Regions from separate parts of the Clostridium beijerinckii genome, predicted to be linked through region 1. Evidence: predicted binding sites of a transcription regulator. Region 1 holds the regulator's gene; the other holds the start of a gene.
What was found. The regulator Rex, encoded in region 1, represses fermentation and respiration genes when NADH is low (regulators of the CRP and FNR family bind a similar motif). The targets are predictions, from matches to a motif close to ATTGTTAANNNNTTAACAAT.
Positions count from the first base shown of each region.

Region 1 (3,223 bases):
TGCTAATACAAAGAGTATTTATTTAATTAATAATAAAAGATTTATATGGGGGAACGTGAAACCTGATTGTGCGCCTAAATATAAATTTAAGAAACATTATTTTAATGAAAGTATAGATATGATTATTGAAAAGATTATACATTTATCATCATTATCATTGGAAGAAATATACTATGATATGACAATTGATAAGTTTAGTGAAGAGCTTGGAGTAATATGTCACTTTTTATGTGATTTTTTCTGTGCACCACACTATTATAGATGGGAATTTAAGAGTACGAGCGCTGTAAAACATCATATGATGTATGAGAAAAATTTAGCTAAGGTAGCTAAATCGTTTGATCCGACAGGAATTATAAATACACATGTAGATTCAAGTAATATAGAAGAGTTTATAATGCAGCTACAGAAGCAATATGACGGAACTATAAATTATTATAATGATTTAACCTTTTCGTATTATGTTTGCGATAGCGTATTAAATATGATATTGAACAATGCGTTTATCAATGAAAATAAGGTAATTAAAGTAATTTAATTTCTTAAGATAAGAAATATTTCAAAATGGTTGAAAAATTATTTTGAAATATTTTTTTGATTTTGTTAAAAGGTATAAAATTTTATAAAGATATTATTTAATATAAACAAAAATCATAATGTTAAAATAAAATTCTTGAACACATGTTTAAGTATTGATATTGTTATTATATAGAAAAGGTTAAAAATAAAGCGGTTTAAATTAAAAAAAGTGGTCAAAATATAAAAAAGTAAAATTTCATAGTAGTGAGTTTTCTGGAGACTTCTGCTGCTTATCAAGAGAAATTTTAAATTTATAGGCACTTTTGAATAAATAATTTAATTAAGCTTGACATAAAAATATAGAAATATGGTAGAATTATAAATTATAACAATTAATTAAAATTTAACAATGTGAATATAATTTTAAAATTGATTGTTAATAAATAGACTAATCATAATTAATAAAAGTCTAAATAGTAGTTATATAATTTAGTTTGATATAAATATTATAGGGTCGAAAAATATAAAAGTATTGAAATAGGAGAAAGTAGATATGGAAAAGCATAAAAATATATCGATGGCAGTTATCAAAAGGTTGCCTAAGTATCATAGATATCTTGAAGAACTTATGAAAAATGAGGTGGATAGAATTTCTTCAAAGGAATTAGGAGAAAAGATTGGCTTTACTGCATCACAAATTAGACAAGATTTAAATTGTTTTGGAGATTTTGGACAACAAGGTTATGGATATAATGTTAAGGAACTATATACCCAAATTAGCGCTATATTGGGATTAGACAGAGGTTATGAAGCTGCACTGGTTGGCGCTGGAAATATAGGGCAAGCAGTTTCGAATTATTCTAGATTTGAAAATTTAGGATTTAAGATAACAGCAATATTTGATGCAAATCCTAAATTAATAGGAATGAAAATCAGAGATGTAGAAATAATGGATATAGACGAAATGGAATTAGTACTAGAAGAACATAAAATAGATATTGGTATAATTTGTGTTCCTAGAAAAAATGCGCAAGTTGTCGCTGATGAATTAATAAGGGGTGGAGTAAGAGCAATTTGGAATTTTGCACCTGTAGATTTAGTAGTTCCAGATCATGTAAAAGTAGAAAATGTGCATCTAAGTGAAAGTTTATTGACTTTAATTTATTTGTTAAATGAGAGTGAAAGTTAAAAGTATAATAAACATATGCAATATATTATTTAAAGCTTGTTCAAAAAATAACAGATCAAATATATATATTTGTTTTTAGAAATAGATTTAAGAAAATTTTATCCAAAAGCTTTACATGAATAAAGTTTTCTTCTCTGTTTGGCATGAAAATAGATATATACCTTTGATCAGTTATTTTTTCATATACTTAAAAACTTATATTAATAACGCAATATTTTATTGCAAATAATCTAGGAACGTATTATAATTTTAATTGAGGCGTGAAGTCTTGATATTTTTTTAAACTTATTTGTTATATTATTAACAATTGGATAAAAAATATCAAAAATAGTGTGAAAATTAAAAAAATAAGCAAGTTTGAAGGAGGTCCTTAGAATGGAATTAAAAAATGTTATTCTTGAAAAAGAAGGGCATTTAGCTATTGTTACAATCAATAGACCAAAGGCATTAAATGCATTGAATTCAGAAACACTAAAAGATTTAAATGTTGTTTTAGATGATTTAGAAGCAGACAACAATGTGTATGCAGTTATAGTTACTGGTGCTGGTGAGAAATCTTTTGTTGCTGGAGCAGATATTTCAGAAATGAAAGATCTTAATGAAGAACAAGGTAAAGAATTTGGTATCTTAGGAAATAATGTCTTCAGAAGATTAGAAAAATTGGATAAGCCAGTTATCGCAGCTATATCAGGATTTGCTCTTGGTGGTGGATGTGAACTTGCTATGTCATGTGACATAAGAATAGCTTCAGTTAAGGCTAAATTTGGTCAACCAGAAGCAGGACTTGGAATAACTCCAGGATTTGGTGGGACTCAAAGATTAGCAAGAATAGTTGGACCAGGAAAAGCTAAAGAATTAATATATACTTGTGACCTTATAAATGCAGAAGAAGCTTATAGAATAGGTTTAGTTAATAAAGTAGTTGAATTAGAAAAATTGATGGAAGAAGCAAAAGCAATGGCTAACAAGATTGCAGCTAATGCTCCAAAAGCAGTTGCATATTGTAAAGATGCTATAGACAGAGGAATGCAAGTTGATATAGATGCAGCTATATTAATAGAAGCAGAAGACTTTGGAAAGTGCTTTGCAACAGAAGATCAAACAGAAGGAATGACTGCGTTCTTAGAAAGAAGAGCAGAAAAGAATTTTCAAAATAAATAATTTTTTAATAATTAGTTAAAAATCTATTAGAGATTTATATATAGTTTGTATCAAATAGGTTTAATTAACAAGGAGGGTAATTTAATGAATTTCCAATTAACTAGAGAACAACAATTAGTACAACAAATGGTTAGAGAATTCGCAGTAAATGAAGTTAAGCCAATAGCTGCTGAAATCGACGAAACAGAAAGATTCCCTATGGAAAACGTTGAAAAAATGGCTAAGCTTGGAATGATGGGTATCCCATTTTCTAAAGAATTTGGTGGAGCAGGCGGAGATGTTCTTTCATATATAATTGCTGTGGAAGAATTATCAAAAGTTTGTGGTACTACAGGAGTTATTCTTTCAGCACAT
Region 1 is NZ_CP144906.1:325,987-329,209, forward strand. It holds gene PZA12_RS01545 (zinc dependent phospholipase C family protein) at 1-538, shown strand, start outside; gene PZA12_RS01550 (redox-sensing transcriptional repressor Rex) at 1,073-1,708, shown strand; gene PZA12_RS01555 (short-chain-enoyl-CoA hydratase) at 2,084-2,869, shown strand; gene PZA12_RS01560 (acyl-CoA dehydrogenase) at 2,954-3,223, shown strand, end outside.

Region 2 (3,223 bases), 2.0 Mb from region 1:
TGAGTATGAGTAAAGCCGCTCAAAAATTATATATATCGCCATCATCCGTTAGTCAGTCAATATCAGCGCTGGAGAATGAATATAATACAAAGTTATTTGAGCGATTATCTAAAAAACTATATTTGACTTCTAATGGAAAGGAATTGCTTTTCCATGCAAAACAATTATTATATGATTTAGGGCAAATGAACTTAAAAATGAGAAATCTTTCCTATCAAGGACTAGTACGCATTGGAGTTTGTACCACAATTGGTCATAAATTAATTTACCCAATATTAGAGAAATTCCAGAACCTTTATCCTTCCGTAAATATTCAAGTTGAAATTGGAAATAGCTCCTACATAGAACAAAAGATATTATCATATGATTTGGATGTAGCCATTATTCAAATGGAATCTCCTTGCAGTGAGTTAACATATGTTGATTTTTTAGATGATAAACTAATGCTTGTTTGCCATCCAGAAAATCCCCTTGCTGAACAAACAATTAAAATTAATCAATTAAGCTCAGAACCAGTAATAGCCCGTGAACCTGGAAGCAGAACTCAAAAAATGCTTCAAGATATTTTTGATGAATCGCATATTATTCCTAATGTTACATGGATTTGCAAAAGTATTGATTCTATAAAAGAAGCTGTAATTCATAATAAAGGAATAGCACTTTTATCTCAATACTTAATACAAGACGAATTAAAAAACAGAAAAATCGCAAAAATAAATTTAGAAGAATATAATTTTACAAGGAAGTTCTATATTTCATATCATAAAAACAAGCATTTAACAGAATATATACATAACTTTATAATGCTGTGTAGTACAATAAAGGATGAGAATCCCCTAAAGGTACAATAGTACTTTGGATATATTATGTATATGTTGGAGAAAGTACATTCTATTTGCAGTCAACCTTATATATTAATTTAAATAAGATTTGAAATGCCTCATAACAATGTGGTCACGTTTTGATTTAAAGAGCATTTTCCATATGATAATAAAAAATGGATGTTTATCCCGATAAAGGATAAACATCCATTTTTATTTAAATACTAAGCAATTTAATACTTAGTAACTTGTCTTTAAGTCAATTGAGCAACAGATTTCTTAACTTGTGAGAAGATCAGAAAATAATTTTAAGAATAGATAATAAATTTTAAAGTTATGAATAGTATTTAATTGATAATATATTAAAGATTTATATATATTTATCTGCTATTAAATAGGTTTAATTAACAAGGAGGGTAATTTAATGAATTTTAAGTTGACTAGAGAACAACAATTAGTACAACAAATGGTTAGAGAATTCGCAGTAAATGAAGTTAAGCCAATAGCTGCTGAAATCGACGAAACAGAAAGATTCCCTATGGAAAACGTTGAAAAAATGGCTAAGCTTGGAATGATGGGGATCCCATTTTCAAAAGAATTTGGCGGAGCAGGCGGAGATGTTCTTTCATATATAATTGCTGTGGAAGAATTATCAAAAGTTTGTGGTACTACAGGAGTTATTCTTTCAGCGCATACATCATTATGTGCAACAGTAATTAATGAAAATGGAACTAACGAACAAAGAGCAAAATATTTGCCTGATCTTTGTAGTGGTAAGAAAATTGGTGCTTTCGGATTAACAGAACCAGGTGCTGGTACAGATTCTGGAGCTCAACAAACAACTGCTGTATTAGAAGGGGATCATTATGTATTAAATGGTTCAAAAATCTTTATAACAAATGGTGGAGTTGCAGAAACTTTCATAATATTTGCTATGACAGATAAGAGCAAGGGTACTAAAGGTGTTTCAGGATTCATAGTTGAAAAATCATTCCCAGGATTCTCAATAGGAAAAATAGAAAACAAGATGGGTATTAGAGCATCTTCAACAACTGAATTAGTTATGGAAGACTGTATAGTACCAAAAGAAAACTTACTAAGTGTTGAAGGTAAGGGATTCGGAATAGCAATGAAAACTCTTGATGGAGGAAGAATTGGTATAGCTGCCCAAGCTCTAGGTATTGCAGAAGGTGCTTTTGAAGAAGCAGTTAACTATATGAAAGAAAGAAAACAATTTGGTAAACCATTATCAGCATTCCAAGGATTACAATGGTATATAGCTGAAATGGATGTTAAAATCCAAGCTGCTAAATACTTAGTATACCTAGCTGCAACAAAGAAGCAAGATGGTGAGCCTTACTCAATAGATGCTGCAAGAGCTAAATTATTTGCCGCAGATGTTGCAATGGAAGTTACAACTAAGGCAGTTCAAATCTTTGGTGGATATGGTTACACTAAAGAATACCCATTAGAAAGAATGATGAGAGATGCTAAAATATGCGAAATCTACGAAGGAACTTCAGAAGTTCAAAAGATGGTTATCGCAGGAAGAATTTTAAGATAGGAGGACTTTTAAAATGAATATAGTAGTTTGTGTAAAACAAGTTCCAGATACTACAGCAGTAAAAATTGATCCTAAAACTGGCACATTAATAAGAGATGGTGTTCCATCAATAATGAACCCAGAAGATAAGCATGCTTTAGAAGGTGCATTACAATTAAAAGAAAAAGTTGGAGGAAAAGTTACTGTAATAAGTATGGGACTTCCAATGGCTAAAGCGGTTTTAAGAGAAGCATTATGTATGGGAGCTGATGAAGCTATTCTTTTAACAGATAGAGCACTTGGAGGAGCTGACACATTAGCAACTTCAAAAGCATTAGCTGGAGTTATTGCTAAATTAGATTATGATTTAGTGTTCGCTGGAAGACAAGCAATTGATGGAGATACTGCACAAGTAGGACCAGAAATAGCAGAACATTTAAACATTCCTCAAGTAACTTACGTTCAAGACGTTAAAGTTGAAGGAAATACATTAATAGTAAATAGAGCACTAGAAGATGGACATCAAGTAGTAGAAGTTAAAACTCCATGTCTATTAACTGCAATCGAAGAATTAAATGAAACAAGATATATGAATGTTTTAGATATATTCGAAACTTCAGATGATGAAATCAAAGTTATGAGCGCAGCTGATATAGATGTAGATGTAGCTGAATTAGGGCTTAAAGGCTCACCTACAAAGGTTAAGAAGTCAATGACTAAGGAAGTTAAAGGTGCAGGAGAAATCGTAAGAGAAACACCTAAAAATGCAGCATACTATGTTGTAGGAAAATTAAAAGAAAAACACTACATCTAAGATAATAGGAGGGTAATTTATTATGAATATAGCAGATTACAAAGG
Region 2 is NZ_CP144906.1:3,884,830-3,888,052, reverse strand. It holds gene PZA12_RS17940 (LysR substrate-binding domain-containing protein) at 1-851, shown strand, start outside; gene PZA12_RS17935 (acyl-CoA dehydrogenase) at 1,246-2,385, shown strand; gene PZA12_RS17930 (electron transfer flavoprotein subunit beta/FixA family protein) at 2,399-3,178, shown strand; gene PZA12_RS17925 (electron transfer flavoprotein subunit alpha/FixB family protein) at 3,201-3,223, shown strand, end outside.
Region 2: a site for Rex is predicted at 1,172-1,191, ahead of PZA12_RS17935 (acyl-CoA dehydrogenase). Genes of this name have one in related genera too.